4 regions of the Mesorhizobium sp. M1A.F.Ca.IN.022.06.1.1 genome follow, and region 4 is predicted to be linked to each of the others. Evidence: predicted binding sites of a transcription regulator. Region 4 holds the regulator's gene; each other region holds the start of a gene.
What was found. Region 4 encodes LexA, which represses DNA repair genes until DNA is damaged. Its sites were predicted from a motif close to TGTTCNNNNTGTGTTCNG; they were not measured.
Positions count from the first base shown of each region.

Region 1: recA (recombinase RecA) is a predicted target of LexA. The motif match lies at 2,188-2,205, and genes of this name have one in related genera.
Region 2: EJ078_RS15385 (metallopeptidase family protein) is a predicted target of LexA. The motif match lies at 3,168-3,185, and genes of this name have one in related genera.
Region 3: EJ078_RS04995 (ATP-dependent helicase) is a predicted target of LexA. The motif match lies at 3,733-3,750, and genes of this name have one in related genera.

Region 1 is NZ_CP034455.1:5,941,230-5,949,096, forward strand. Features, by position in the region: gene EJ078_RS28220 (TfoX/Sxy family protein) at 1-74, shown strand, start outside; gene EJ078_RS28225 (pseudouridine-5'-phosphate glycosidase) at 78-995, opposite strand; gene EJ078_RS28230 (carbohydrate kinase family protein) at 1,045-1,983, opposite strand; gene recA (recombinase RecA) at 2,263-3,360, shown strand; gene alaS (alanine--tRNA ligase) at 3,631-6,300, shown strand; gene EJ078_RS28245 (glutathione S-transferase family protein) at 6,537-7,163, opposite strand; gene EJ078_RS28250 (hypothetical protein) at 7,165-7,867, opposite strand, start outside.
Region 2 is NZ_CP034455.1:3,236,530-3,244,396, forward strand. Features, by position in the region: gene EJ078_RS15370 (error-prone DNA polymerase) at 1-631, opposite strand, end outside; gene EJ078_RS15375 (DUF6504 family protein) at 628-2,103, opposite strand; gene EJ078_RS30455 (hypothetical protein) at 2,045-3,145, opposite strand; gene EJ078_RS15385 (metallopeptidase family protein) at 3,329-3,766, shown strand; gene EJ078_RS15390 (DUF1737 domain-containing protein) at 3,792-3,998, opposite strand; gene EJ078_RS15395 (CoA ester lyase) at 4,055-4,936, opposite strand; gene EJ078_RS15400 (response regulator transcription factor) at 5,468-6,166, shown strand; gene EJ078_RS15405 (HAMP domain-containing sensor histidine kinase) at 6,154-7,725, shown strand; gene EJ078_RS15410 (FAD-binding oxidoreductase) at 7,749-7,867, shown strand, end outside.
Region 3 is NZ_CP034455.1:980,573-988,439, forward strand. Features, by position in the region: gene EJ078_RS30140 (hypothetical protein) at 1-309, opposite strand, end outside; gene EJ078_RS04970 (hypothetical protein) at 237-977, opposite strand; gene EJ078_RS04975 (hypothetical protein) at 977-1,810, opposite strand; gene EJ078_RS04980 (LysR substrate-binding domain-containing protein) at 1,921-2,889, shown strand; gene EJ078_RS04985 (hypothetical protein) at 3,140-3,322, opposite strand; gene EJ078_RS04990 (hypothetical protein) at 3,448-3,603, shown strand; gene EJ078_RS04995 (ATP-dependent helicase) at 3,765-5,846, shown strand; gene EJ078_RS05000 (GGDEF domain-containing protein) at 5,929-6,714, opposite strand; gene EJ078_RS30145 (hypothetical protein) at 6,901-7,158, opposite strand; gene EJ078_RS30150 (hypothetical protein) at 7,202-7,549, shown strand; gene EJ078_RS05010 (DinB family protein) at 7,705-7,867, opposite strand, start outside.
Region 4 is NZ_CP034455.1:6,130,870-6,138,736, reverse strand. Features, by position in the region: gene trpD (anthranilate phosphoribosyltransferase) at 1-879, shown strand, start outside; gene trpC (indole-3-glycerol phosphate synthase TrpC) at 881-1,696, shown strand; gene moaC (cyclic pyranopterin monophosphate synthase MoaC) at 1,699-2,178, shown strand; partial or broken gene glp (gephyrin-like molybdotransferase Glp) at 2,180-3,384, shown strand; gene lexA (transcriptional repressor LexA) at 3,501-4,235, shown strand; gene EJ078_RS29190 (ComEC/Rec2 family competence protein) at 4,219-6,675, opposite strand; gene gltX (glutamate--tRNA ligase) at 6,778-7,867, shown strand, end outside.

The sequences.
Region 1 (7,867 bases), 190 kb from region 4:
CCTTCGACGATCCCGACGAAATGGCGGTCTGGGCGCGGCGCGCTTGTGAAGCGGGGCGGCGCGCGGGCAGATAAGGCCTACAGCGCCTTCGCGATCTCCGCAGCCAGCCGCGCATTGTTCTCGACCAGCGCGATGTTGGTCTTGAGGCTGCGGCCGCCGGTGATCTCCAAGATCCTCGACAAAAGGAACGGCGTTACCGCCTTGCCGGTGATGTTCTGCGCTTCGGCCGCCTTCTGCGCGGAATGGATGTAGCCGTCCATCTCGGCTGCCGGGATCTCATCGTTCTGCGGCACCGGATTGGCGACCAGTATGCCGCCGCCGAGGCCGAGCGCCTGCCGGATATGATAGAAATGCGCGATATCTTCAGGCGCATGCAACGTCAGCGGCGCGCGGAAGGGCGATTGCCTGGACCAGAAGGCCGGCATGGTCTCGCAGCCATGGCCGATGACTGGCACGCCGCGCGTCTCCAGCACTTCCAGCGTCTTTTCGATGTCGAGGATCGCCTTGGCGCCGGCCGAGACGACGACGACCGGCGTGCGCGCCAGCTCGTCGAGGTCGGCCGAGATGTCAAAACTCTTTTCGGCGCCCTTGTGGACGCCGCCGATGCCGCCGGTGGCGAAGACCTTTATGCCGGCCATGTGCGCGGCGATCATGGTGGCGGCCACGGTGGTGCCGCCGGTGCGCTTTTGGGCGACGGCAAAGCCGATATCGGCACGCGACAGCTTCATGGCGTCGCCGGTCATGGCAAGCGATTCGCGCTCGCCATCGGAAAGGCCAATCTTGATGCGTCCATCGACCACGGCGATCGTCGCCGGCACGGCGCCGCTCTCGGCGATGATCTGCTCGACCTTGGCGGCCATCGCGCCATTGTCGGGGTATGGCATACCGTGGGTAATGATGGTGCTTTCCAGCGCCACCACAGGCCGCCCGGCGGCAAGCGCCTCCGCCACTGGCGGATGAATGTCGATGAAGGGGCGGGCGGTTTCGGGCGTCATGTCCGTTCTCCACTCCGGAGAAAACACTCCGGCAAGATAGTTTGTGGCCCTATGCCACCACCCGTGCCTCGGGCACAAGGGCAAGCGCCTGGCCAAAACTGCCGGCGGTGAAAGACGGTACCGCCTCGGCGCTCTCGATGGCGAGCATCGCCGCGGCAACACCTTCGCGCAGTGCCCTCCGCAAAGGCAGCCCGCGCAGCAGCGCGGCAACCGTTGCTCCGGTCAGGGCGTCGCCGGCGCCGGTTACGTCGGCAACTCGTCGCGGGGAGGGCGGGTCGATGGCGAAGACGCCCGATCGGTCGAAGCCGAGCACCGGAGCACTGCCGGCCGTGATCACGCCTGCCGTCAAGCTCAGCCGCCTGAGTTCCCCGACAAGATCGCGGCCGGAAATATCCGCACCAGCTAGCGCCGCCGCCTCTCGGCGGTTCATGAACAGCAGCGAAAGATTGCCGAGCAGCGGCGCTAGCCGCACCACCTTGGCTGGCGAGACGGCGATGGCGAAAACCGGCCTGTCGCCGGCTTGCGCAACCAGGCGCTCGAGGGCCGCCGTCGGCAGGTTCGCGTCGCAGAGGATCGCGTCTGCCTCGGCGATCGCCTCGCGCACCTTGGCGCGGCGGATCTGCTTGGGGAAGGCGAGGTCGTAAAGGCCCATATCGGCAAAGCCGACGATCAACTCCCCCTCGCTGTCGATCAGCGCAGTGTAGCTCGGCGTCGTGCGGTCGAGGAACACCGCCGAAAGGTCGGCGATGCCGGCCTCGTCGATCGCCGATGCGACCGCCTCACCCGCCGCATCGCCGCCCCGCACCGAAAGCAGCGAGGCCGAGACGCCGCGCTTCACAATGCTGCGCAGCGCGTTGAAAACGCCGCCGCCGACATCCTCGCGCATGATGCCGGGATTGGATGCGGCGGGCACGTAAGGGCCCGAGACCTTGCCGCGCCGGTCGATATGGGCGCCGCCCAGCGCCAGGATGTTTGGGGATGTCGGCATGCCGCGGAGGTGACCTCGTTGATTGTTTGCGTGGGCACACTAGGTTTCCGCGCATCGCCCCGCAATCGGGTCGCGATTCGGGCCGCCGGGTAACGAGATCTCGCTTGGATCAGCAGCACTGCTTCACGCCATCTCTAGTGAGACAAAAATAGAACAAATCCAGATATTGTTTGTTTTCCAGCCATTTGCTGCCTCTTGCCAGATGAGAACAAAAAAGGTACAAACTGGCAGGGATCACGGATTGTCCGGCCTTCATTGACGACCAAGGGGTGATGTATCATGGCTCAGAATAGTTTGCGGCTTGTAGAGGATAAGGCAGTGGACAAATCAAAGGCTCTGGATGCGGCGCTGTCGCAAATCGAGCGCGCTTTCGGCAAGGGCTCGATCATGCGGCTCGGCGCCAATGAGCAGGTGGTCGAGATCGAAACCGTGCCGACGGGATCGCTCGGGCTCGACATCGCGCTCGGCGTCGGCGGATTGCCGCGCGGCCGCATCATCGAAATCTACGGGCCGGAAAGCTCGGGCAAGACGACGCTGGCGCTGCACACGGTTGCGGAAGCCCAGAAGAAGGGCGGTATCTGCGCCTTCGTCGATGCCGAGCACGCGCTCGATCCGGTCTATGCCCGCAAGCTCGGCGTAGACCTCGAAAACCTCCTGATCTCGCAGCCCGACACGGGTGAGCAGGCGCTGGAGATCTGCGACACGCTGGTGCGCTCCGGCGCCATCGACGTTCTGGTGGTCGATTCGGTGGCGGCACTGACGCCGCGCGCCGAAATCGAGGGCGAGATGGGCGATGCGCTGCCCGGCCTGCAGGCCCGTCTGATGAGCCAGGCGCTGCGCAAGCTGACCGCATCGATCTCGCGCTCCAACACCATGGTCATCTTCATCAACCAGATCCGTATGAAGATCGGCGTCATGTTCGGCTCGCCGGAAACCACGACCGGCGGCAACGCGCTGAAATTCTATGCCTCGGTGCGCCTCGACATCCGCCGCATCGGCTCGGTCAAGGATCGTGACGAAGTGGTCGGCAACCAGACCCGCGTCAAGGTGGTGAAGAACAAGCTGGCTCCGCCCTTCAAGGTGGTCGAGTTCGACATCATGTATGGCGAGGGCGTGTCGAAGACCGGCGAGCTCGTCGATCTCGGGGTCAAGGCCGGCGTGGTCGAGAAGTCGGGCGCCTGGTTTTCCTATAATTCGCAGCGACTCGGCCAGGGCCGCGAGAACGCCAAGCTTTTCCTGCGCGACAATCCGGACACGGCGCGCGAGATCGAGCTGGCGCTGAGGCAGAATGCCGGGCTGATCGCGGAAAAATTCCTCGAGAACGGCGGCTCCGAAGGCGGTGACGACGGCTTCGAGGACGAGGCTGGAGCGATGTAGACAACTGCCGGAGTTCGGCCATAATCCGGATCCATTATCTAAAGCTGATGTAATCGAGTTCCCCAGTACTGCGTTCGAACCGCCGGCCTTCGTGCCGGCGGTTTGCGTTTGGGGGCGAGGACACAGGCCGCCCAGCCAGGAGGACTGGGCCTGGTTCCGTGTTTCTGGACAGGGTCAAGAGCTACGGCTAAAAGGCCAATCTATCTTCTGACACACGAAAGCCCATTTGCCGCCGGCCTGGCCGGCGGTTTTCGCGAAAAGGCAGTATCCATGAGTGGCGTGAACGAGATCCGGTCGACATTCCTCGACTACTTCCGCAAGGAGGGTCATGAGATCGTTGCCTCCAGCCCGCTGGTGCCGCGCAACGATCCGACGCTGATGTTCACCAACGCCGGCATGGTGCAATTCAAGAACGTGTTCACCGGCCTGGAGAAGCGGTCCTATTCGCGCGCCGCGACCGCGCAGAAGAGCGTGCGCGCCGGCGGCAAGCACAACGATCTCGACAATGTCGGCTACACCGCGCGCCATCTCACCTTCTTCGAGATGCTCGGCAATTTCTCGTTCGGCGATTATTTCAAGGAGCGCGCGATCGAGCTTGCCTGGAACCTGATCACCAAGGAATTCGGCCTGCCGAAGGACAAGCTTCTGGTCACCGTCTATCACACAGACGACGAGGCGGCCGGCTATTGGAAGAAGATCGCCGGCTTCTCGGACGATCGCATCATCCGCATTCCGACCTCTGACAATTTCTGGGCGATGGGCGACACCGGTCCCTGTGGTCCGTGCTCGGAGATATTCATCGATCGCGGCGAGCATATCTGGGGCGGTCCGCCCGGCAGCCCGGAAGAGGACGGCGACCGGTTCCTCGAATTCTGGAACCTGGTGTTCATGCAATATGAGCAGGTGACGAAAGACGAGCGCATCGACCTGCCGCGCCCGTCGATCGACACCGGCATGGGCCTGGAGCGCATGGCTTCGATCCTTCAGGGAGTGGAGAGCGTCTTTGAGACCGACCTGTTCCGGCATTTGATCGATGCGGCATGCTCGGCGCTCGGGCACGGTCACAACCAGGAGAATGCAGCATCGTTCCGCGTGATCGCGGATCATTTGCGCTCGTCATCCTTCCTGGTGGCCGACGGCGTGCTGCCCTCCAATGAAGGCCGCGGCTATGTGCTGCGTCGCATCATGCGTCGTGCCATGCGCCATGCGCAACTGCTCGGCGCCAAGGAGCCCCTGATGTGGAAGCTGGTGCCGGCGCTGGTACGCGAGATGGGCCAGGCCTATCCGGAACTGGTGCGTGGCGAAGCGCTGATCACCGAGACGCTGAAGCTCGAGGAGACGCGCTTCCGCAAGACGCTGGTCCGCGGTCTCGGCCTGCTTTCGGAGGCGACGGAACAGCTGCACGCCGGCGACATGCTGGATGGCGAGACGGCCTTCAAACTCTACGACACCTATGGCTTCCCGCTCGACCTGACGCAGGATGCGCTGCGCCAACGCGACATCTCGGTCGATCTTGCCGGCTTCACCGCTGCGATGGAGCGGCAGAAGGCGGAAGCGCGCGCGCACTGGGCGGGGTCGGGCGAAGCGGCGACCGAGACGGTCTGGTTCCCGGTGCGCGAGCAGACCGGCGCCACCGATTTCCTCGGTTACGAGACGGAAGAGGCGGAAGGCCTGATCCAGGCCTTGGTCAAGGATGGCAAGATTGTCGACAGCGCAGGGCAGGGCGACGCGATTGCCGTCGTCGTCAACCAGACGCCGTTCTATGGCGAATCCGGTGGCCAGATGGGCGATAGCGGCATGATTTCCGGCGACGGCTTCTCGATCGAGGTCACCGACACGCAAAAGAAGGCCGACGGGCTTTTCGTGCATTTGGGCAAGGTGACGCGCGGCACGATCAAGACCGGTGCTGCCGTGGAGCTAAAAGTCGATCACGCGCGCCGTTCGAAGCTGCGCGCCAATCACTCCGCGACGCATCTCATCCACGAGGCGCTGCGCGAGGTGCTGGGCACCCATGTCGCGCAGAAGGGTTCGCTGGTCGCGCCTGATCGCCTCCGCTTCGACATCTCGCACAACAAGCCGATCTCGGCTGAGGAGCTCGAGGATGTCGAGTGCATGGCGAACGAGATCGTCGTGCAGAACAGCCCAGTCACGACGCGGCTGATGTCGGTGGACGATGCTATTGCCGAGGGCGCGATGGCGCTGTTCGGCGAGAAATACGGCGACGAGGTGCGCGTCGTTTCGATGGGCACCGGCCTGCACGGCGCCAAGGCCAACCGTCCCTATTCGGTCGAGCTCTGCGGCGGCACGCATGTCAGGTCGACCGGCGATATCGGCCTTGTGCGGATCCTGTCGGACAGCGCGGTCGCCGCCGGCGTGCGCCGCATCGAGGCGCTGACCGGCGAGGCGGCGCGCAAGCATCTCGACGAGCAGGACAAGCGCCTGAAGGCAGCCGCGGCGACCTTGAGGATCTCGCCGGCCGACGTTCCGGCGCGTGTCGAGACTTTGCTCGAGGAGCGCAAGAAACTCGAGAAAGAGCTCACCGAGGCGCGCAAGAAACTGGCCCTTGGCGGCGGCGCGGCCGTTGCCGATGCTCCGGCCACCAACGAGACGGTTGCGGGTGTCGGCTTCCTCGGCAAAGCGGTCAGCGGTGTCGCGCCGAAGGACCTGAAGCCGCTTGCGGATGCCGGTAAGAAGACGCTGGGCTCCGGCGTGGTCGTCTTTATCGGTGCCGGCGAGGACAACAAGGCGAGCGTGGTGGTCGGCGTCACCGACGACCTGACCGGCCGCTTCAGCGCTGTCGATCTCGTCCGTGTTGCGTCCGCCGCGCTTGGCGGGCAGGGCGGCGGCGGGCGTCCCGATATGGCGCAAGCCGGCGGCCCCGACGCCTCCAAGGCGGACGACGCCATCGCGGCGGTAAAGGCGGCGCTCGAAGCCGCGTAAGCCAGCTACAGGGCTTCAATTTAAGCCAGTTCCACCTTCTCCGAGGGTAGCGCTGCCCCTCATCTGGCAGCCGCCATCTTCTCCCCGTCGAACGGGGAGAAGGGCGCTGTCACCGCGATTTTCGCCAATCGCCGGCGTCGCGCCCAGCCTCTTTCTCCCCATTTAGGCCCGTTTACGGGGAGAAGTGCCCGGCAGGGCAATGAGGGGCACGCCGGCATCGAGGACGTTCACTCGAATCAGGCGGCTTTCTCGGTTCGCGCAAAGCTCGGGCGAACGGCAACGCGCCCATTCCAATTCCGGATTTCTGGAAACCGCGCAAGCAGCTTTCGCCCTTCGGCGACCTTGAGGAAATAGCCGATAATCGACGCCGCGTGCAGATCGGCCAGGGTCAACTGATCGCCGAGCAGCCAGGGGCCCGGGGTGCTCAATGAAACAAGCGTCCGCAGCACCGTCTCCGCCTGCGAAATCCCCCGCGCGATCAAGGCTTCGTCCGGCGCCGCCTTTTCCAGCCGCTCGACGGCGACATTCCAGACCATGGCCCGGTAAGCGTAGGCATCGAGCATGCCGATGATCTGGTTCATCCGCGCCCGACAGCGCGTATCGCTGGGCTGCAGGGCCGGACCGGCGAAGGCCTCGTCGATGTAGCGTGCGATCGCACCGGTCTCGAAGAGCCGAAAACCGTCATGCTCGAAGGCCGGAATGCGGGCGAACGGATGATGCTCCAGATACCAGGGCGGTATGCCTTCCGCCGTGAAGATGTCGAGAGGGATGAGTTCGTAGTCGACGCCCTTTTCCTCCAGCGCCATTCGCGCGATGCGGACATAGACGCTGTAGTGGGCACCGTAGAGAAGAGGCTTTGCCACTTCAGTCCTCTTTGGCTTGGCTGTCCCGTATCCAGACGCGCAGCGTGCCGGTGGTCTGAAAGCCGCAGTCCAGTGCGTCATCCAGCTCGCCGCCGCGTTCATACCCGACCAGCGCGCGACCTTCAGCAAACGTATTGGCTGCGGCTCGCACAGCATCTCGATAGGTCGGATTGCCATCCGTGGCAAAGACATTTGACAACCCGATCACGAGCTCGGATCTATTGGCTATGCAGCCGGCGGTGAAGCCGTCGGCCGTCCGTCGGCCAAGGATGGCGATGGCGGGGTCGGCCAGAACTGCGGTCGGAAAGACACGGCCGCTGGAGGAACCTGCGCCATCCGTCCAGGCAAGTTCCCACATCTCCAAGCTGGCTGCGTCCCCAACACGTTCCCAACCGGAGGGGGTCGTCGTTGGACGCCTTAGGTCCATCCAGATCCAGCTTGCTTCGAAGAGTTGGCTGAACCCGAGCGGTCGGAGATCCAGACGGCAGAAGCCATCCTTGACCGAAAAGCTGGTGGCAAGAACAGATGTCAGTCTGGCTATTTCTGCAAGTTGGATCGGTACGGCATCGGCATCCAAAGTGGCGGCATTGGGGTAGTAAGGAGGTGCTTGCTCATCGCTGGACCAGACGGAGCGGCTCCTCCGGCCGCTTAGCCCGTGCACCTTGAAAATAGCCTGGCAGAGGTCGGCATTGTTGCCAGCGCAA
Region 2 (7,867 bases), 2.9 Mb from region 4:
GGATCGCGGTCAGCACGTCCTGCAGCGGGCGGCGGTCGGCGGCATGATAGAGCACGTCGTTGGTCGCCATCAGCGGGATGTGCAGATGTTGGGCCATCGCCGCCGCCTGCTCGATACGGAAGTGGTCGTTGCCGCCGTAATCAGGCGCCACGGCAAGCCGAAGCGCGGCGCCGAAACGATCCTTAAGCCGGCTAATGAGCGTCAGATTGTCTTCCGCGCCTCCCGACAGGTTGGGCAGGATCGCCAGCGACATCAGATCGCCCCATTCGAGAAGGTCGTTGAGTTCGAGCAGCGTCGCGCCCTTCTCGTTCTCGTCGCGCAGATTGGCCTGCGTCAGCATGCGGCAGAGATGTCCCCAGCCCTTGCGGTCGCGGGGGTAAGCCAGAATGTCCGGCGTGCCGTCGCAAAAAACCAGGCGGCAACCGGGATGATAGGGCAGCTTCTCGACCCTGGCCTGCTGCCAGGCCCGCACGACGCCGGCGACCGTGTTGCGGTCGGCAAGGCCGATCGAGGAAAAGCCGTGGAATTTCGCCGTGACCACCAGCTCCTCGGGCTTGGAGGCGCCGCGCAGGAAGGAAAAGTTCGACTGGATGCCGAACTCGGCATAGGGGATGGCGGTCAGCGCGTTCATGCGAAGACGCCGTGCATGAACCAGCGCGGCGCGGCCTGCGAGGCGCTGCTGTAGAGGCCCTGGCGGTAGAGCCAGTAGCGGCGCCCCTCGCTGTCCTCGATGCGGTAATAGTCGCGCGTCGGCGCCTCTTCCTCGCCGGGCAGCTGCCGCCACCATTCGGCGGCGATGCGCTCCGGCCCTTCGGCGCGGGCGACGCGATAAAGCGCGCGCCGCCAGCGGAAATTCATCGGCGGGCCCTCGGGGATCTCGGTCGCCGGCACCTCGATCGGCTCGGGCGAGCGGAACAGCCGTACCGGCCGCTCCGGCGGGAAGATGGTCATCGGAGGTGCTGTCCGGTCGGGCTTCGGCGGCATGCGCCTTTGCGGCGCCTCTGCGAAAGGAACCGTGGTAACGGCGCGCTCCGGCAGGTGGCTATCGACGATGACCGGCTTCAGCACGGCGGCTTCGCCGAGACGGGCACGCACGCGGTCGGCGAATAAAGCGATGTCGGCGTCATCGTCGCTTGTCTCGCCGGCAAGGTCGCCCTGGAGCATGTCGAAGGCGGCGACCGAAAGCACCGACAGCCGCACGAGGTCGAAGCCGAAGCCGGCATCGATGGTCTGTTCCAGCGCGGTCAGCCGTTCGTGAAACAGCTTTCGGATCAGCTGCGGCTCGCGCATGGGGCGCGAGGTGCCGACCGCGATGCGGCTGACGAGGCCGTCGACGCGAAAGAGGAGAAGGGCGAGCGCCCGCGCGCCTTCGCCGCGGCGCTCGAGGTCGGCCTTCAAGGCCACGGCAAGCCGGCTCACCAGCCGCTCGATGTCGTCGGTGAGCACGATCGGCTCGGCAAGATGGCGCTCGACCGAGAGCGGCGCCACGGGAAGGCGCGGCGACACCGCCTCGTCGAGCCGGCCGAGCGCCTGGTCGAGGCGCAGAAGCAAGGTGGCGCCGAAGCGGCGGGCGAGCGGCGCGCGGGGTGCGGCCATCACCGCGCCCGCCGTGCGCAGGCCGACGCTTTCCAGGCTGGCGCGGGTTTCGGGCGCGATGCGCAGCGCCGAAAGCGGCAGGGGCGAAAGCAGCGCCGCCTCCTCGCCGCCGGCCACAATGCGGTCGCCGTGGAAGCGCGCCGCCGCCCAGGCAGCGCCCGGCGTCGAGGCGAGGCCGGCGCGAACATCGAAACCCTGCTGGAAGAAACGGGTGAGGATCTCGTCCTGCATGGCCCGCTCGCCACCAAACAGGTGCGTGCAGCCGGTGACGTCGAGAAACAGCCCGTCCTCGCCGTCGATCGCCACCAGCGGCGTGTAGCGGTCGCACCAGTCGGCGAGGCCTTCGAGCAGGCGGCGGTCGGCCTCCGGGTCGGCCTCCACCACATCGATCGACGGATGCATGGCGCGCGCGTCGGCAATGCCCATGCCGCGCTTCAGCTTCAGCGCCTCAGCCCGCTCGTCGAGGGCTGCGATGCGCTGGGCGTTGCTGTCGCGATGGCTGATCACAAGCGGTGGGTAAGATGGGGGCAGGGGATGCGAGGGCCGGGAACGCCAGGACCGCCCCAGACGCTGGCGCAGGATCCGCTCCGCGCAAAGGTAGGGGAACCACAGCGACAGAATTCGTTGCCCGCTCTTCCTCGGGCCTTCTTTCGGCAAAAGCGTGCTCATCGGGGTTCCACTCCAGTGTGAATTGTCCGGGCAGGGCCGTGCGGCTCTTGCCGATATCGACGGTGAAGGCGGGGCGGCCGATCGAGCCGGCCAGCGCGCCGGCGAGCGTTTCGCGGCTCGCCGCGGGCGCTGCCGAAACAATGAGGCGCACGGGCGCCGCGGTGGGCTCGGCCTGGCCGGCCTGACGCAGCAAAAATACTGGCCGGCCGGCGCTCTGGGCGCGGGCGTGCAGCCGCCGCGTCGCGGTAAGGTCGAGAAGCCGGGGGCTGCCGCGGATCTCGAGGATGACGGCGGCGAAGGCCGTCATGCGGGCGGCCTCCTCGGCGATCCACAGCGCGTCGACCAGTTTCGGCGCTTCGGAAAACAGCAATTGTTCGGGCTCGATGCCGAAGAAGGCGTGGAGGCCCCTGGCATAGGGAAAGCCGGCCTCGCGGAAAATCTCCGCCGTTCCGATCCAGAGGACCGGCAGGCCCTGCTTCTGTTTGAGGATCAGGCTGGCGAGCGACAGCGCAAAGCCGGCCACGGCGCCGGCATCGCGGGTCTCCAACCCATGGATTTCACTGAGCGCCGCCTTGGGCACGCCGCCGCCGAGGGCAGTGTCGAGGCGTTCTATGCCGGTATGCAGGAAGGCATCCGGCGAGGCCACAGCGAGGCCGCGCCGGACGATGGTGATTTCGGGGGTGACATCCGATCCCGCGGCATCGCCAGCTATTTGTTTTTTTGCAAGTCCGGACGGAAAACCGCTTCGCACTGTTCCTGGAATCGCTTTTGGCGCGCCGGAAGCCGGCGCTTCCAGGCGCTCGGGCAGCGTTCCCTCGATCTTCGCGATCTGGCGGCGCAGGGCAAAAACAGTTTCCCGCGCCACGACGCTTATCGCCATGACGTTCACTTCCGGCAGTAGTTGTTCCTGTTATGTTCTTATAGATTCCAGAGGGGCCTGGAAGAGTCAAGCGGAGTCGCAAGGAATTTATTCCTTCTGCTTTTCAGCTTCCAAGATCCAGCCAGCCGGCCCATTTGCCTCGACAGGCGCGAAAGCCTATATGCCGAGGTCAAAGGAAACCTCATGGCCCGCATCTACAAGACCCGCATCTGGCATGACCAACTCTCGCCATCGATGGATGAGATGGAACTTCTGGCGCTGGAGGCCTACGCCCATCTGCCGGAGGAGTTCCGCAAGCTCACCGGCGAGATCATCATCCAGATCGCCGATTTTCCGACCGACGAGATCATGGACGACCTGTCGCTGGAGACGCCCTTCGATCTGCTTGGCCTGTTCGAGGGGCGCGGCATCGCCGAGCGCTGGAACCCGCAAACCGGCGAGGGGCCGAACCGCATCACGCTCTACCGCCGCGCCATCCTCGACTATTGGGCCGAGAACGAGGAGACGCTGGGCGACATCGTCACCCACGTGCTGATCCACGAAATCGGCCACCATTTCGGCCTGTCGGACGACGACATGGAGCGGATCGAGGAAGCGGCCGAGCAGGCAGCGGCGGGGTGACGAATGAGAGGGCTGCCGTCCTTTCCTACCAATCGCTGAGCTTGGTGTCCGAGGTGTATTCCTGGCCCTCGATATCCTTCACCACGGCCTGGCCGCAGCGCATCGACTTGGTCGTCTTGTCATAGGCATAGGTCGGCGAGCCGAACAGGTGCCAGCCTTTGTTCAGGGCCGCCGTCACCTTATGGCAGAAAGTGGAATCGTCCGGACCGGACAGAAAGCGGTAGAGTTTCATTTTCGACCCTGTCGTGACCAATGCTTGTCTATCTTTCCTGGAATCGCTCGAGCGCATCATGCGCCGATGATTGCGGCCTTCGCCAGAAGTTTCTCGGCATCCGCCAGATGCAGCCGCTCGACCATGCGGCCGTCCAGCGCAATGACGCTTTTGCCGGCATTTTCGGGCCGTGAGAACGCCTCCCTGATCGCCCGCGCCCTGGCCAGCGCCTCCGGCGCCGGCGCAAAGGCGCGGTTCGCGGGCTCGATCTGGGCGGGGTGGATCAGCGATTTGCCGTCAAAACCCATGGCGGCCGCCTCGGCGCATTCCCGCGCGAGGGCGTCGAGGTCGCGAAAATCGTTGGCGACGCCGTCGATCACGTCGAGGCCGCCGGCGCGGGCGGCGAGCACAAGCTGCAGCAGCCAGGGCGTGAGATAGCGCCGGTCGGGCGTTGCCGAAATGCCAGTTGCCTTCACCAGATCGTTCGTTCCGGCGACGAAACAAGCGAGGCGGGAAGAGGGATCGCGGCCAAGCTCGGCGATGGCGCCGACGTTGAGCAGCGCCTTGGGCGTCTCGATCATCGCCCAGAGTTTCACGGTATCTGGGGCGAAATTGTCGTCGAGCAGGTCGCCGGCCTCGAGGATGTCGCGCGGCGTGCCGATCTTGGGCAAAAGAATGCCGTCGGGCTCTGCCTTGGCGACGGTCAACAGGTCGTCGATGCCCCATTCACTGCCGAGCGGATTGATGCGCACCACCATCTCGCAGCGGCGCGCCGGCCGCGCGGCGAGGATGCCGGTAAGCTTGTCGCGGGCGGAAACCTTGTCGGCCAGCGCCACGCCATCCTCGAGGTCGATGATGACGGTATCGCAGGCGAGCGAGGCGATCTTGGCCAGCGCCTTGTCGTTTGAGGCGGGCACGTAGAGCACGGAGCGGCGCGGGCGGTAGGTGTCAGAGGTCATGGCCGATCTATGCCGGCTTGCAGCGGGCGAGGCAAGGCGCGGCACCATAGAACTCATTTGCGTTCTGGCTAATTGTCGAAGCCGGCGATGGCAGCGCCCCTCTCCCCGTCACTATACGGGGAGAGGATGCCGGCAGGCAGGTGAGAGGCGGCGCCAGCCTGAAACGACTTTGCTCCTGCACGAAATCTGCAAATCCTTGCGGAAAACCTCCTCCAATCCGCCGCGCGCTTTCCGCAGCCGCCGGCGAAACAGGCGGCATGCGAACACATCACAGATCCCGCTGGTCCCTGCCCCGGCGCCTCCGCAACGAAGGCTGGTGGTTGGTCGAGCCGCAGAGGCCGCGCATAACGGCGGTCATGCTTCCTTTCATCCCAAGATCACGGCTGCGACATGCCATGCGAGCGGCGGCGCTCGGGACGGTTCGGTCTTGACGCCAGCTTTCACGACTGGCGGCCTTTGCGCGCTCTCGACAAGCACGGCCCGCTTGCTAATCCTGTCATGACAAACCGTATTCAGCGAGCTGCCGATTCCATGCCGCACAACATCCTCGTCGCCGACGACGATCCGCATATCCGCGAGATCATCTGCTTCGCGCTGGAAAAGGCCGGCATGAAGACGGCCGCCGTCGCCGACGGCGCCGCCGCGCTGCAAGCGGTCGAACGCCGCGCGCCCGACCTCATCGTGCTCGACATCGGCATGCCGGAGATGGACGGGCTGGAGGTCTGCCGCAGGCTGCGGCAGCGCTCCGACGTGCCGGTGCTGTTCCTGTCGGCCCGCGATGAAGAAATCGACCGTATCCTCGGCCTTGAAATGGGCGGCGACGACTATGTGACGAAACCGTTCAGCCCACGCGAGCTGGTTGCCCGCGTCAACGTCATCCTGCGGCGGGCGCGCCCGGCGGTGGTGGAGGAAGACGCCGACGACCGTCAGTTCGCGCATGGCAAGCTCGTGCTGGTTCCGGCAAGTCATGCTGCGAGCTTTGAAGGCAAGCCGCTCACCCTAACAGCGATCGAGTTCGCGATTCTGAAAGGTTTTCTTGGCCGCCCGCAGCATGTGCTTGGCCGCGATGCGGTGATGGCCAATGCCTACCAATCCAACATCCATGTCTCGGAACGCACGGTCGACAGCCATATCCGCAACATCCGCGCCAAGTTGGCGGCGGTCGGCTGTTCGGATGCGATCGCGACCGTGCATGGCGTCGGCTTCCGGCTCGGCCGATGCGGTGGCTGAGCAAGGAGAAATGGCGGCCCAGGCTCGCCACCGTGGTCGTCGCCATCCTGATCGTGGTGATGGCGCTGCCGCTGGTCGGCCTGTTCTTCTTCCGGCTCTATGAAAACCAGCTGATCCGCCAGACCGAGGGCGAGCTCATCGCACAGGGCGCGGTGATTGCCGCCGTCTATGCCGATGCGGTGCGCGCGGCCGGCATTGCACCGGAACGGTTGGGAACGCCGATCTCGGCGGATCCGGCAAGGGACAATAATTACCCCTATCAGCCGATCGAGCCGCAGCTCGACCTTGCCTCCGACAATGTCATGCCGTCGCGACCGGCGGCCGTTCCCGCCACCGCCGATCCGGACTTCGCGGCCATAGGCGCAAAGCTCGACGGCATTCTGGACGAGGCGCAGAAGACAACGCTTGCCGGCTTCCGGCTGCTCGATCCGCATGGCGTGGTGATTGCCGGCGGCGGTGAGGTCGGACAGTCTTTCGTTGCGGTCGAGGAGGTGCGGCAGGCGCTCGCAGGCGCCTATGCAAGCGAGCTTCGCCTGCGGATCCCCGACCAGCCGCCGCCGCCGCTCTATTCGGTGAGTCGCGGCACCAAGGTGCGCGTCTTCGTCGCCTTGCCGGTCGAGCTCGACGGCAGGGTCGCCGGCGTGGTCTATATGTCGCGGACGCCGAACAACATCGTGAAACATCTCTATGGCGAGCGCGGCAAGGTCACGCTCGCGGCGATCGCGATTCTCGGCGGCACGCTGCTGATCGCGCTGGTGTTCATCCGCACCGTCAGCCGGCCGATCTACGCGCTGATCGAGCGCACCAAACGCATCGCCGCCGGCGACCGCGAGGCAATGCGGCCGCTCGCCCATCACGGCACGCGCGAGATGGCGGCGCTGTCGGCCGCCTTCCTCGACATGGCGCAAAAACTCCAGGCGCGCTCCGACAGCATCCAGACCTTCGCCACCCATGTCTCGCATGAGCTGAAATCGCCGCTGACGGCGATCCAGGGCGCGGCCGAGCTGCTCAGGGATTCCGGCGGGACGATGGACGAGGACGAGCGACGGCGTTTTTCCAACAACATCGTCACCGATGCCGGGAGGCTCAATCTCTTGGTGCGCCGGCTGCTCGAACTGGCGCGCGCGGAAAACCTGGCGCCGAGCGGCGAAAGCACGACAATCGGCGCGGCGCTGGCGCTGCTGCCGGTCGACGCCAGGCTGGAGGTACGCGTCGAATCGGGCAGCGATATCGGCCTCGGCATCTCGGGCGAGAATCTCGCGATCGTGCTCGCCAACCTCGTCGACAATTCCGCACGGCACGGCGCGAAGCAGGTGACGGTCGGCGCCGAAAAGGCGGGCGAAAGGGTGGCCCTCCACGTCGACGACGACGGCGGCGGCATTTCGGCGGCCAATCGCGCAAGAATATTCGAGCCGTTCTTCACCACAAGACGCGAGGCCGGCGGCACCGGCATGGGCCTCGGCATCGTGCTGGCCCTCCTGAAAGCGCATGATGGCACGATAACGCTGGTTGACTCCGAACGCGGCGCGCGCTTCGAGATCAATTTGCCGGTCGCGTGAGGACCGGTGAATCGGAGAACAAAGTGCGTTACGACATCGTCATCATCGGCGGCGCCATCGTCGGGTCCTCGGTCGCCTACTATCTGCGCGAAGAAGGTTTTACCCGCTCCATCGCGCTGATCGAGCGCGATCCGCAATTCTC
Region 3 (7,867 bases), 1.1 Mb from region 4:
CCATGGCGTCATCGACAGGCTTTCGCCCGACAGCGCCAGCAAAAGCGTGGAAGCGATCGGCGTGAGATACGCCACGACCGCGAGCCGCCCACCCTGATCGAGGCTGAGCGCGCGCGACCAGAATAATAGCCGAGCCCATCGGCCCGGCGCCGAGATAGAGTCCGAGCAGCAGGTCCAAGCCGCCCAGGCGGCGACGCCGTCATGCAGGCACCATGCGAAGGTCAGCGCCACGCCGATCAGGGCCGAAGGCAGCAGAAGCCGATCCGGCGACACGGCAAGGCGGCCGACGGCAAGCGAGTAGAAGGCCATGCAAAGTGCCGAGCCGAAGGCGGCGCAATAACCGACGGGGCTACCTCCGAACCAGGCATGCGCGCCTCGCCGGAGATCACCAGCGCGACGCCGGTGAAGCCCAGCGCGGCGGTCAGTCCAAGCAGCAGCGGCCGTCGCGGGCGGCCGAGCACGATGACGGCGGCGGCGACCATCAGCGGCCAGGTGTAGGCAACGAGATTGGCCTCGATGACCGGCATCGAGGCGAAGGCGATGTATTGCAACGCCATGGTGCCGACCAGGCCGATGAAGCCGACGGCGCAGGCGCGCATGGTTCTCCCCTTATCCCCTTGGGGAACAAGGTGGATCGGCACGGAGCGCCGAGACGGATGAGAGATGTTGGAAGAAACTCCTGCGTCGGCGATCCGTCCGGCCCCCTTGATCACAAGGGGAGAAGGGAAGAACCTGATCAGCGCAAAGACCAGCGCGGCGCCTGAGAACTGCAGGAACTGCACCTCCGATACCGGGTGATTGGCAAGCAGCGTCTTGCCGACGAAAGCGTTAGTCGCCCAGAGCGCCACGGCGCCGAGGGCAAAGGCCAGCGCCACCGGGGGAGCAGCGCTGGAACGGTCGCTGCGCCTTTCGGCGGTGAGCGGGCCAAGGCTCAGCGATGCTGAAGGCGGCTGGCGACCGGCCGGATCGTCAGCCACTACCACGATTCCCTGGCTCCGCCGGAGACCGGATCGACAGCCGGCTTCGGCACGGGATGTTCTTCGGCGTGACGGCGATAGGCCGGCAGCTGGTTCGTCCAGACGTCCTCGGCCAGTTCGTTCACCCAGCCGCGGTCCTGGTCGTTGTCGGCGGCGAGGTAGAACATGCGGTTGTCGTCGACATAGGGCTTCGCCACCGAACGCTGGTTGAGCACCAGGGTGACCCGCGAGCCGAGCTGGATCGGCGCGGTGCGATGGAGCACGCCGAGGAACTGGCCGAGCGTGGCGTAATTCATCTTGTGGTCGATGCGCATGACCCTGTTGCGCGGCAGGTCGCTGCCGGATTCGAGGATGGCACGCCCCGTCTCGGAATCGTCGCAATAGATTTCAAGATGGCCGCCGATCAGAGGATCGCTGATCGAGAGCGGAATGAGTTCCGTCACCGGAACGCCATCGCAGTGCCAGTCGACGGCGCCGTCCTTGGGGTTCATGAAGGTGACGGTCGAGCCGACGATAGACAGCGGATAGGGTTCGAGCTTGGTGCCCATCATGTCGGACAGCCGTTCCAGCCGCAGCTTGTCGTTGAGCAGTTCCTTGATCTCGGGAATGTAGCGGTCCGCGCCGGTGATGAAGGTGAGGTCGAGATGCTTGTGCACGGCGTGGCTGGCCTTGAGCTTGAGCGCCGCCTCCTCGATCGCGGCGAGCAGTTGCGGGTCGTAGCCGTGAAGATACTGGGCGACGCCGAAGCTCGACACTTTCCACGCCGTATCATGACCGATGATGGCTTCACGGCTCATCGCATAGCGCAGTTCGGGGATTGTATGGGCGTTCATTCTACTTCTCCAAGGTGGGGGCAACACTTGGTAAACAGTCGATTGAGCACCCGCCCCTGTAAATTTAGGAATGCTGGTGCTACTTTAAGCATAGCTAAAGGTCGAACCCCGTGCGTCTGCTCAGCCAGGTCAACTTAAACTCGCTGAAAATCGTGGAGAGCGCCGCCAGGCACCGCAACTTCACGCGCGCGGGCGAAGAGCAGTTCATTACCGCCTCAGCCGTCAGCCAGCGGGTGAAGAGCCTGGAGGACCAGCTGCGCTTCAAGATCTTCCAGCGCGGCGGCAACGCGGTGTCGCTGACGCCGGAAGGCGAGACCTACGTGGCGCGCGTGCGCGAGGCGCTGGAGCGGATCGTGGCTGCCAGCATGGAGGCGACCGGCCAATCCCAGGCGCATGTGCTGAAGATCTGCGTCTTGCCGACCTTCGCGGCGCGCTGGCTGTTTCCGCGGCTTGCCACCTTCCAGCGGCAGTATCCGGATATCGAGATGCGGGTCTCGACTTCCTATGCCACGCATGAATTCGCGACCTCCGAATACGATCTCGAGATCCGCTATGGCGACGGCAATTTCCCCGGCCTCAACTCCGTGCTGCTGTTCAAGGAGGACCTGACGCCGGTGTGCAGCCGCAAGCTGTTCCGCGAGGTGCTGGGCGACAAGCCGCTGTCCAAGGTGACGCCGGAGGACCTCAGGCACTTCACCCTGCTCCACTCCGACACCTGCACCCAGAACTGGCAGTCGTGGCTGGCTTTTGCCGGCGCGAGTTTCGTGCTTGGCGAGACCAAGAGCATCTATTTCGATTCCTGCATGATGTCCTACGAGGCGGCCAATGCCGGCATGGGCTTTGCCGTTGCCAACCGCGCCTATATGGCAAGCGACATCCGAGCCGAGCGGCTGGTCGCCCCCTTCGCGGTCCACCATCCCAACACCGCCGGCTGGTATTTCGTCAGCCCCATCAAGGCGCTTGGCGCCCGCAAGGTGGAGCTGTTCAAGCAGTGGATCATGGCCGAAGCGGCGCTGACGCAGCGCCAGTTGGACCTGGAGATCGCCAACGTGCCGCTGGCGCGCGCCGCGATGGCGTGACGCGGCGGCGCAAGCGACGCAAACACACCCCTGAGATTCTCCGATCTTTGAAGGCCGACAAAGCGTTTGGACGGATACCTGTAGCCGGCTAGCGCGATCGCCCCATGACGCGGCGGAGAGACTCAGCTATCTTTGATCCTGCGGCGGGCCTGATTTTCCCGCTTGGCCGGCGCTTTCCAGCTTCCTCCCAAGCAGCGCCGGCCTTCTTCTGCGGCGCCGCCGCTTCGTCTCCCGACAACATCGTCCGCTCTCATTGCTTCGGCGGCGTGCCGGGCTGGTCGCCGCCGGTGGTCGATTGCGGCACCGGGTTCTTGTCGACCTGCGGGTTTTTGTCGACGGTGTCGCTTGGCGCCTTGGTGGGCTGTACGCTGTTGTCGCAGGCGGCGAGCCCGAGCCCTGCCGCGAGAGCCAGCAGCACAGGAAGTTTCTTCATGACGACCTCCTCTCGTTCGCCCCTTTCTTCGAAGCAAACGAGGCGGCGGCGGTTTGGTTGCGCCGTCCGGCGGGAACCAACGCGCCTGTCTCCGGTTGAACCTCGTTAACTCACGAGGAGATGTCATGATCCGTCTGCTGCTCGTCGGCCTGTTCGGCTACACGGCCTATCGCGTCACGATGAGGATCATCGAGGAGGCGTCCGGCGATCTCGCGCCGCCGGACGATCGGCGGTCGCTGCGGCGCCAGTCGGCGGCGATGGGCGTCGAGCCGAAAAGGTAGATCGGCCGTTCTCGCGCTTGTTGGGAAGATGGCCGGCCTATCCAGCACATGCCGGCGCGTACAGCGTCCCCTCTGCCCTGCCGGGCATCGCCCCCCACTTGGCCGCCTTTGGGCGAGATTAGCTGTATTGCGAACAAAGCGGAAACGATGCTTGATGGGCGATGAACATCGCCGCCCGTGATTCGTCCTTCGAAACTCCTGCCTATCTTGCCCGGCTGAACGACGAGCAGCGGCTGGCGGTGGTGCATGGCGACGGCAAGGTGGCCGCGCCGCTGCTGGTGATCGCCGGGGCCGGCTCCGGCAAGACCAGCACGCTGGCGCATCGCGTGGCGCACCTCATCGTCAAGGGCGCCGATCCGCGCCGCATCCTTTTGATGACCTTTTCGCGCCGCGCCGCGGCTGAAATGGCGAAGCGCGTCGAGCGCATCGCCGGCGAGGTGCTGGGCCGCGATGCCGCGATCATCGCCGATGCGCTATCCTGGGCCGGTACTTTCCACGGTATCGGCGCCAGACTCTTGCGCGACTATGCCGAGCAGATCGGCCTCGATCCGGCTTTCACCATCCACGATCGCGAGGATTCGGCCGACCTGATGAACCTTGCCCGGCACGAGCTCGGTTTTTCCAAGACCGAAAGCCGTTTTCCGACCAAAGCCACCTGCCTGCAGATCTATTCGCGGGCGGTGAACGCCCAGGCGCCGCTCGGCGAGGTGCTGGGCTCGGCCTTTCCCTGGTGCTCAGGATGGGCGGAACAGCTGAAGGAGCTGTTCGCGGCATATGTCGAGGCCAAGCAGGCGCAGAACGTGCTCGATTACGACGACCTTTTGCTCTACTGGGCGCAGATGGCGGCCGAGCCGGAGATCGCCGCTCACCTTGGCTCCCGCTTCGACCACGTGCTGGTCGACGAATACCAGGACACCAACCGGCTGCAGGCCTCTATTCTGTTGGCGCTGAAGCCGGACGGCGCGGGCTTGACCGTGGTGGGCGATGACGCACAGTCGATATATTCCTTCCGGGCCGCGGAAGTGCGCAACATTCTCGATTTCCCAAAACAGTTCGCGCAAGGCACCGAGATCGTCATGCTGGAGCGCAATTACCGCTCGACCGAGCCGATCCTAGCCGCCGCCAACAAAGTAATCGGCGAGGCAAGCGAGCGTTTCACCAAGAATCTCTGGACCGAACGCCGGTCGTCGCACAGGCCGCAACTGGTAAGCGTGCGCGACGAGGCTGAGCAGGCCAATTATGTCTGCCAGGCGATCCTTGCCGAGCGCGAGGCCGGCACGGCGCTCAAGGCGCAAGCCGTGCTGTTCCGCGCCTCGCATCACAGCGGGCCGCTGGAGGTGGAGCTCACGCGGCGCAACATCCCCTTCGTCAAATTCGGCGGGCTGAAATTCCTCGATGCCGCGCATGTGAAAGACATGCTGGCGATGCTGCGCTTTGCCGAGAACCCGCGCGACAGGATCGCCGGCTTCCGGGTGCTGCAGTTGATGCCCGGCATCGGGCCTTCGGCCGCCTCACAGATCGTCGAGGCGATGGCGACGTCGCTCGACGAGACGCTCGGCCTTGCACGCTTCCGGCCGCCGCAGCGCGCGGCCGAAGACTGGCCGGTCTTCCTCGACATCTACAGCGGGCTGCGCGCCGGCGCCAAATGGCCGGCGGACCTCGAGCGGGTCAGGCTCTGGTACGAGCCGCATCTGGAGCGCATCCACGAGGACGCGATCACGCGCCGGGCCGACCTGTTGCAGCTCGAGCAGATCGCGTCGGGCTATCCCTCGCGCGAGCGTTTCCTGACCGAGCTGACGCTCGACCCGCCCGACGCCACCAGCGACCAGGCCGGCCCGCCGCATCGCGACGAGGATTACCTGATCCTGTCCACGATCCATTCGGCCAAGGGCCAGGAGTGGAAGAACGTCTTCGTGCTCAACACGGTCGACGGCTGCATCCCGGCCGATCTCGGCGTCGGTACCAAGGAGGATATCGAGGAGGAGCGGCGGCTGCTCTATGTGGCGATGACGCGCGCCAAGGACAGCCTGCACCTGGTGGTGCCGCAGCGCTTTTATCCGCACAATCAGCCGGCCCGCGGCGACCGTCACGTCTATGCCTCGCGCACCCGCTTTATCCCGGCCTCGATGCTTTCGGCTTTCGAACAGTCATCCTGGGCGAGCGCGGCGATCACGGACGACCCGCGCCAAAAGCCGGGCGTCAAGGTCGATCTCGGCGCGCGCATGCGCGGCATGTGGAAATAGACGCCTACCCAAAGGCGGGACGACACTCCTACTCAGCCCCACCGCTGGTGAGGGCGCTCCGTTCCCTGCTGCGCGGGTTCGTTCAGTGGAACGTGCCGGCGGCCTCGCCGGATAGCCTGCTGCGCGGGCTTTCGAAGCTCACCTGGTCGCGTCCGTTCGACTTCGCCTTGTAAAGATGCCTGTCCGCGACCCGAAACATGTGGTGATAGGTGGTGGGCCCGCTGAACGCGACGCCGCCGATGCTGACCGAAAGCGGGCACGGCTGCCCGCCCGGCGCGAACTCGGCCTCGCGGATACGCAGTCTGATCGACTCGGCGACCAGGAAGGAGCGTGTCGCGTCGGCGCCCGGAAGGAAGACCGCGAATTCCTCGCCGCCGATGCGTCCAACGATGTCGGCGCCGTGGAGCTGGCTCCGGATCGTGCTCGCGATCAGCTTCAGCGCCTGATCGCCGCAATCGTGGCCGAGCCGGTCGTTGATCGATTTGAAATGGTCGGCATCGACGATCAGCAGCGCGCCGGCTTCGGCCACCGCGTGGCTGCGGGCCTTGTCGAGATAGGCCTCGACCAGCATCGAGAAAGCGCCGCGGTTGAAGACCGCCGTCAGGCTGTCGGTCGCGGCAATGATGCTGAGCTCCTTCTGGGCGATGGCCAGCTGGCGCATCTTCCACATTAGGAAGAAAAGGAAGGAGCCGCCAAGGATGAGCGGCAGGAACAGGTCGGTGAGCTTGGCCCAGAGCAGCGCTTCGGGTGACAGCGAGGCGAAGTTGAAGGAATCGACGAAGAAGGCCGCGGCAATGAAGAATGCCGTGCCGGCAACGGTGACCAGCGCGACCCTGCCCCAACTGGTGGGGGACAAATCGATGCGCATGGCATTGCTCCCACTACAACTGGCCTATTGTGGAGCGCGAGCGCAAACGAAGTCCTAATATATTGGCTTCAATGGGAATGTGGTTAACCAGGCGTCGAGCGCGCCGCACCGCGATACCAGCTGAAGAAGGCCCGCCGACGCAGCGGCGGGCTTTGCGATTGGCCAGAGGCGCTCGTCAGCGCGCCGTCAACGACGCGAAATCATCAGGCAGAGCGCCCTCAGATCACGATCATAGGTGCCATCGCTGCTGAGCACATCGACGCAGCGCTTCTTCATCCGCGACAACTGGCTGCTCGACATTTGCGCGACGGCGGAGGACAGGTTCGTCGTTCCCGGCGTCGCGCCGACGGTTCCAGGAACGGCGGCGCCAGCGCCGAGGGCGACGCCAGCGCCGTTCGCGCCGCCCGTCGTCACGTTGAGCGCGCTATTGGTGCCGTTGCCCAAAGTCGCATCGGCTCCAGCCCCGTTTGTCCCGCCGATCGATGCCGTGGCCGTGGAACTGCTGCCGCCGATGGTGACGGTTCCGCTGCCTCCGCTTGCGCCGCCGATCGAAACCCTGGCGCTGTTGTTGCTGCCGCCGAAGGATGCATTTCCGTCAGCCCCATTTGGGCCGCCCGCATTGGCGTCGGCTCTGTTGCCGCCTACGGATACGCCGCCGAGGCCGCCGACCCCGACGCTCTGGGCGTTCGCCGGCATGGCAAGAGCAACGACGATTGCACCACTCGCCAATGTGCTGGCGAACCTTTTTACGATACTGGCCATGACACTCTCCCTGTGGTTTTGTATTTCCGCCTTGCATCATTTGTTGCGCTTTTCTAGAGCGCGTAGCTTTTGAGACAAAAATACGCCGAGAGTGCCCTTTCGGTTTCTTTAGCTATTTCGCATATGACGAATCATAGTTTCCAAAACGATGCTTCTGCTTTAAAATATAGACGAAATTGTCGTGTTTTTTAGTTTTCCGGAATCGGCCAACCGGAATCCCTGCAAGCTTCAGGCGTAGGCGCGGCCTTCTTCGGAGCGCTGGAACTGCATCAGGTCAAGCGACACCGAGGGTCTGCCGAGGACGGTAAGGCACATATGCGCCTGGCCGCGATGGTGGGTCTGGTGATTGAAGAGATGGCTGAGCGCCGGCGCCAGCCGCTGCGAAACGGTG
Region 4 (7,867 bases):
GCGTTGCGCGTGCGCGGCGAAGCCGTGAGCGAGATCTCCGGCGCGGTCGCCACGATGCGCGCCAAGATGCTCCGCGTCGAAGCCCCGCGCGGCGCCATCGACATCGTCGGCACCGGCGGCGACAATTCGCACTCGGTGAACATTTCGACCGGATCGGCATTCGTCATCGCCGCCGCGGGTGTTCCGGTGGCCAAGCACGGCAATCGCGGCCTGTCCTCGCTGACCGGCGCGGCGGATGTGCTGATGGCCCTCGGCGTCAAGGTCGACATCGCACCGGAGACGATCGGCCGCTGCATCCAGGAGGCCGGCGTCGGCTTCATGTTCGCGCCAGCGCATCATCCGGCGATGAAGCATGTCGGTCCTGTCCGGGGCGAGCTCGGCACGCGCACCATCTTCAATCTGCTCGGGCCGCTGTCGAATCCAGCCGGCGTCGGCCGGCAGATGGTTGGCGTCTTCCTGCCCGAATGGATCATGCCGGTGGCTGAGACGCTGAAGGCGCTGGGTACCGATCATGCCTGGATCGTGCACGGCGACGGTTATGACGAGATCACCACCACGGGCGAGACGCAGGTCGCAGAGCTCGCCGGCGGCGAGATCCGCACCTTTACCCTCACTCCGGAAGCGGTCGGACTGAAGCGGCATAACAAAGAGGATCTGCGCGGCGGCGAAGCGGCCTACAATGCCAAGGCATTGCGCGATATGCTGGGCGGCGCTGCCGGCGCTTATCGCGACACCGTGCTGATGAATGCCGGCGCCGGGCTGGTGGTGGCCGGCAAGGCGACGACGCTCGGCGATGGCATCGAGGCAGCAGCGCAGGCCATCGACAGCGGCCGGGCGCTCGCGGTGCTCGACAAGCTCATCGAGATTTCGAACGGTTAGAATTTTGTCCGATATCCTGCGCAAGATAGAAGCCTACAAGCGCGATGAGATCGCCGCCGCAAAGCTCAGCGCGCCGCTTGCCGAGGTCAAGGCGAAGGCCAAGGATGCGGAACCCCCGCGCAGCTTCCTTGCGGCGCTTGAGGCCAAGCGGAAGGCCGGCGGCTTCGCGCTGATTGCGGAGATCAAGAAGGCCAGCCCTTCCAGGGGCTTGATCCGCGCCGACTTCGACCCGCCGGCGCTCGCCAGGGCCTATCAGCAAGGCGGTGCTGCCTGTCTTTCGGTGCTGACCGACGCACCGTCCTTCCAGGGCGCGCCCGGCTTTCTGACCGCAGCGCGCGCCGCCGTTGGCCTGCCCGCCCTGCGCAAGGATTTCCTCTTCGACCCGTATCAGGTTCATGAAGCCCGCGCCTGGGGCGCGGACGCGATCCTCATCATCATGGCGAGCGTCGACGACGCCTTGGCCAGTGAATTGGAAGTCACGGCCTTCGATCTCGGCATGGACGCGCTGGTCGAGGTGCATGACGAACAGGAGATGGAACGCGCGCTTCGCCTCTCGTCGCGGCTGATCGGCATCAACAACCGCGATTTGAGAACCTTCGAAACCAGCCTCGACGTTTCCGAGAGGCTTGCCGCCATGGTCCCGGACGACCGGCTGCTGGTCAGCGAGAGCGGCATCTTCACCCATCAGGACTGCCGCCGGCTGGAAAAGAGCAAGATCGGCACCTTCCTCGTTGGCGAAAGCCTGATGCGGCAGGCCGACGTGGCCGCCGCGACCGCCCTTCTGCTGACGGGCAAGGCGCCGGCCGAGGCCGTTTGAGGATGCCCGCGCTTACGCATCTCGGCGCCAAGGGCGAAGCCAACATGGTCGATGTCGGCGGCAAGGCCGAGACGACGCGCACGGCCATCGCCGAAGGGTATGTCACCATGCAGCCGGAAACGCTGGAGATGATCCTGGCCGGCGACGCCAAGAAAGGCGACGTGCTTGGCACGGCGCGCCTCGCCGGCATCATGGCGGCCAAGAAGACGCATGAGCTCATCCCGCTTTGCCATCCCCTCCTTCTCACCAAGGTTGCCGTCGAGATCGAGCCCGATCGCGCGCTTCCCGGCCTGAGGGTCACCGCGCTTGCCAGGGTTACCGGCAAGACCGGGGTCGAAATGGAGGCGCTGACCGCGGCGTCGGTTGCCTGCCTCACCATCTACGACATGGCCAAGGCAGCGGACCGCGCCATGGCGATTTCCGGCATCAGGCTGGTCGAGAAAACCGGCGGCAAGTCGGGCGACTACAAGGTAGGTCCTTAGCATGGCTTTGCTTCCGGTCGCCGAGGCGCTCCAACGCCTGTTGGACGGCGCGACCGCGCTGCCAGGCGAAAGCGTGCCGCTGGCCGACGCGTCCGGCCGGGTGCTGGCCGACCCCGTGGTGGCTCTGCGCACCCAGCCGCCCTTCAATGCGTCGGCGATGGACGGCTATGCCGTGCGGGCCGCCGACGTAGCCTCGGCGCCGGCGCGGCTCTCCGTGATCGGCATGGCGCCCGCCGGGCGTGGCTTCACCGGCTCTGTCGGCAAGGGCGAGGCCGTGCGCATCTTCACCGGCGCGCCGCTCCCCGAAGGCGCCGATACCATCGTTATCCAGGAGAATGTCCGCGATCTCGGCGGCGGCGGCATCGAAGTGACCGAGCCGACCGTGGAGGGACGAAACGTCCGTCGCCGCGGCCTCGACTTCTGCGAGGGCGACCTGCTCCTCGAAAAAGGCCGCCAGCTCGATCCGGCGGCGCTTTCGCTGGCGGCATCGGCCAACCATCCGAGTCTCAACGTGGTGCGGCAGCCGCTGCTCGCCATCATCGCCACCGGCGATGAATTGCTGCCGCCGGGCAGCGCGCTCGGCCCCGACCAGATCATCTCGTCGAATACCTGTGGCGTCACAGCTACGGCCCAGTCGGTCGGCGCGCGCGCGCTCGACCTCGGCATTGCCGCCGACCGCAAGGACGCGATCGCGGCCCTGGTCAAGAAGGCGGTCAAGGCCGGCGCCGACGTCATCGTCACGCTTGGCGGCGCCTCCGTCGGCGACCACGACTTGATCCATGACGTGCTGACCGGCGAAGGCATGCAGCTCGACTTCTGGAAGATCGCCATGCGTCCCGGCAAGCCGCTGATGTTTGGCCGGCTCGGCGACATTCGCTGCATCGGCCTGCCCGGCAATCCGGTCGCAAGCCTGGTCTGCTCGCAGCTGTTCCTGAAGCCGCTTCTGGCGCGGCTGGGCGGCCGGTCCTGCCGTCAGGAAATCCGCACGGCCCGGTTAGGCGTCGCAATGCACGCCAACGATCTCAGGCAGGACTATGTCCGCGCCGTGGTCCGCGAAGATGCGGGGGGTTGATCGCAACACCGTTCGGCATCCAGGATTCCTCGATGTTAAGGATGCTCGCCGATGCCAATGGCCTGATCGTGCGCCAACCCTTCGCACCGGCGGCTGAAGCCGGCGAGGAATGCACCGTTCTGATGTTACGCTGAACAAAACGTCAACACATTCACTAAACTTTAAACGGTTGCGGAACACAACTGGAACAGATAGTGTTTGTTCTGGGTTTGTTTTTCTGATTCTGGTTTCAGAACCCATGGGGGCCGCCATGCTGACGCGCAAACAACATGAACTGCTGATGTTCATCCATGAACGGCTCAAGGAAAGCGGCATTCCGCCGTCTTTCGATGAGATGAAGGAAGCGCTCGACCTTGCCTCGAAATCGGGCATCCACCGCCTGATCACGGCGCTGGAGGAGCGCGGTTTCATTCGCCGGCTTCCGAACCGGGCGCGTGCTCTTGAAGTGCTGCGCCTACCTGACTCGATCGCGCCCGGCCTCAATGCGGCGAAGAAATTCTCGCCGAGCGTCATCCAGGGCGGCCAAGGCAATCTCGGCCGCCAGATCAAACCCGCGGCGCCCGCCCGCACGCCGACGCCCAGCAATGACGACGACGCCGTTTCAGCCGTCTCCATCCCGGTGATGGGTCGCATTGCCGCCGGCGTGCCGATCGACGCCATCCAGCACCAGACGCATTCGATCACAGTGCCGCCGGACATGATCGCGGGCGGCGAGCACTACGCGCTCGAGGTCAAAGGCGATTCGATGATCGAGGCCGGCATCTTCGACGGCGACACGGTCATCATCCGCAACGCCAGCACTGCGAGCCCCGGGGAGATCGTCGTGGCGCTGGTCGATGACGAGGAGGCGACGCTGAAGCGCTTCCGCCGCAAGGGCGCCTCCATCGCGCTCGAGGCTGCCAATCCGGCCTATGAGACGCGCATCTTCGGTCCCGATCGCGTCAAGGTTCAGGGCAAGCTCGTCGGGCTCATCCGCCGCTACTGAGGGGCTGCGGCTTGGCTTTCGGCTTCTCGGGCTTCTTGTAAGGCGCCAACCCCCTCGCCTCACGCGAGTAGCGCCGCTGTTCGTGCCAAGGGCGGTACGGTTTTTCGACGGCGTATTGAATGGTTGCTCGCGCCGTCGCCGATTGCGGATCGAAGAAGACGGCGGCACTGCCGTCGCGCGCGAGCTGCCGCTTGGTGACAACGAGGACACGCGGATCGCGGCAGGGATTGTAGGCCGTGGCGTCGTTAATGACGATGAGGTCTGCGAAGTCGCAGGCAGGCCGGGCAGCTTCGCGTTTTTCGGCGAGCGCGACGATCGCGCCTGATGGATGCCGGCCAATGCAGAGATCGCCCGTGCAGTAAAAGGGCGATCCAGGCGGCAGGTCGACGGGATCGGCTATGTCCAGCGTGCCCTTGGCGAATGTCTCCGGCGGCACGATCGTTTCGGCCTTGAGCGCGCGTTTCCAGTTATCGGTGGTGAACTCGTTCGAGCGGGCACGATTGATGGCGAGTTCGCCGCCGCCGATCGGCATCGCCACCAGATGCGCGTCCTCCGAGATCAGCAGGTCGGGCGTGCGCACCTGCGGGATCATCATGACGGCCGCGGCAGCGAAAGGAATCGCGGCCAGCCTGAGCCACGTAGTCGCCATCGTGGCGATGACGAGCGCGATCGTCGCCAGCAGCACCGAATCGATCGAGATCAGGCCCACGGCATCGACCGGCGACCACTCCGAAATCCACGCCGAGATCGCGATCATCGCCGCCAGGCCCTTGCCCATCAAATAGAGGAAGGGCCCGTCGAAGCCGAACGGCATCATGACCGCGCTGGCGACGGCGAGAAACATCACGATCGTGACGATCGGCATGATCGCGAGATTGGCCAGCAGGCTAAGCGGCGAGACGCGCTGGAAATGCCAGATGGCAAACAGCGCCGTGGCACTTCCGGCAATGATCGACGTCATCGCGGCGCCACCTGCTCCGACTGCCAGTTTGTGCGACATGAACCGCAGGAACGAACGCTTTGCCGGCGGCGCTCTCACCTTGCCGGCGCGGTAGTCGGACCAGCCGGCATAGGCGCCGACAAGGGCGGCGGTTGCCGCGAACGACATCTGAAAGCTCGGGCCAACCACTTCATGCGGCGACACCAGGATGACGGCGATGGCCGAGATCGCCAAATTGCGCATCGTCAGCGCGGCGCGGTCGAAAAGCACGGCGATCAGCATCACGGCCAGCATGATGAAGCTTCGCTCGGCGGCGACCACCACGCCGGAGATGACGAGGTAGGCGGCGATCGACATAAGCGCGATTGCCGCGGCATATTTCTTCACCGGCCGGCGTGACGAAAAATCCGGGAACAGCGCAAAGGCGCCGCGCAGCAGAAGCATGACCGTGCCGGCGACCAGCGCCATGTGCAGGCCCGAAATCGAGATGATGTGATAGATGCCGGTCCGCCGCATCGCCTCGTTGATGTCCTCCGGAATGCCGGCGCGCACGCCGACGATCAGTGCGGCGGCAATTTCGCCTTCGGGTCCGCCGACGGTGCTTCTGATGTGGTCGGCAATATTTTCGCGCGCGTTCTCGATGGCCGAGGCGATGCTCGTCTGGCCGATCGGGTCGGTTGGCGGAATGAGTTTCGGGTCGCCGAGGAAAAATCCGCTGCCGCCGATGCCGGAAAAATAGCTGTCGAAGGAAAAATCATAACTTTCCGGACGGACCGGCCCTGTCGGCGGCAGGAGCCGCGCGTAACCCGTCACCAGCGATCCGGCCTTCATGCCGGCCGGGATCCTGCGTGCCGAGACCCTGACGCGATCCGGTGCGTAGCGCAGCTTTGGATGCGCGGTCGAGACGAGATCGATGGTCAGCCTGACGCGGCCATTGGCCATTTCCTCGGCGATGACGACGCGGCCTGTCAGCCGCGTCTGGATTTCGGAGCCGAGCATCGGTGTAGCGGCGCGCCAGGTCTCGACCTTCGCGGCGACGAAGCCCAGCGCGCAAAACAGCGCCGCCATAAAGACCAGGTGTGTCTTCAGCCAGAGGCGCGAAACCGCCGCGCATAGAGCCATCAGCGCCACCGCCGCCAGCGGTCTGTAAAGATCCGGCTCGGCGCTCACGGAATAATAGAGTATCACGCCGGCGGCCAGGAACACCGGCACCAGCAGGAAGCCGATGCCGCGGTCGAGCTCGGTTGAGGCTGCCTCGGCCACACCCCGGCGAAACACGGAAAACGAGGCACGGCGGAACCGCCTGCGGATTAAGTCGATGGCCGCCGGCGGAGGCGGCTTCACGACGGCGTCGCCGTCCGAAATCTCGGTGGCCGGACGCGGCACGGGAACCCAAACCGGTACTGCCTCAGCAGGCACGGTGTCGGCAAACAGCAGGCGCTCGCTCACGCCAGCCGTCGTCTTCTCGCCATCCTCCGCACCCCGGCCACGTCCAGCCATCGGGTCTGCCCCTTGCGCCCCAGACCTCCTATGCTACATGAACGCCCACCGCGCGAAAGTCCGCGCAATCATGCCCGCTTCAGAGCTTCTTCCGAGAGTTCCATGTCCGACAAGGTCGTCACCCGCTTTGCCCCCTCGCCCACCGGCTATCTGCACATCGGCGGGGCGCGCACGGCGCTGTTCAACTGGCTCTACGCCAGGCACACGGGCGGCACGATGCTGCTGCGCATCGAGGACACTGACCGCGAGCGCTCCACCGAAGCGGCGACAGCCGCTATCCTGGACGGGCTGACCTGGCTCGGCCTCTCATGGGACGGCGAGGCCGTGTCGCAGTTCGAGCGAGCGCCGCGCCACCGTGAGGTGGCAGAGGAGCTCGTACGGCTAGGCAAGGCCTATTACAGCTATGAGACGCCTGCCGAGCTGGAGGCGATGCGCGAGGCGGCGCGGGCCAAGGGGCTGCCGCCGCGCTACAATGGCCAGTGGCGCGACCGCGACCCCTCCGAGGCGCCTCCCGGCGTCAAGGGCGCGATCCGCATCAAGGCGCCGATCGAAGGAGAGACCGTCGTGCACGACCGCGTGCAGGGCGAGGTGCGATTCCCGAACAAGGACCTCGACGACTTCATCATCCTGCGCTCGGACGGCAACCCGACCTACATGCATGCCGTCGTCGTCGACGATCACGATATGGGCGTCACCCACATCATCCGCGGCGACGATCACCTGACCAACGCCGCGCGCCAGACCGTAATCTACAACGCCATGGGCTGGACCGTGCCGTCGATGTCGCACATCCCGCTGATCCATGGTGCCGACGGCGCCAAGCTGTCGAAGCGCCACGGCGCGCTCGGCGTCGAGGCTTATCGCGCCATGGGCTATCTGCCGGAGGCCCTGCTCAACTATCTGGCTAGGCTCGGCTGGAGCCACGGCGACGACGAAGTAATGTCGATCAAGAACATGATCTCCTGGTTCGATATCGGCGACGTCAACAAGGGCGCCGCCCGTTTCGACTTCGCCAAGCTCGAGGCGCTGAACGGCGTCCATATGCGCAAGATGGACGACAAGGCGCTGTTTGATGTTCTCGTAGCCACCCTGCCCTATCTCGAGGGTGGCCCGGCGCTCGCGGCCAAGCTCGACGACAGGCGCCGGGCACAGCTGCTTGCTGCCATGCCGGGCCTGAAGGAGCGGGCAAAGA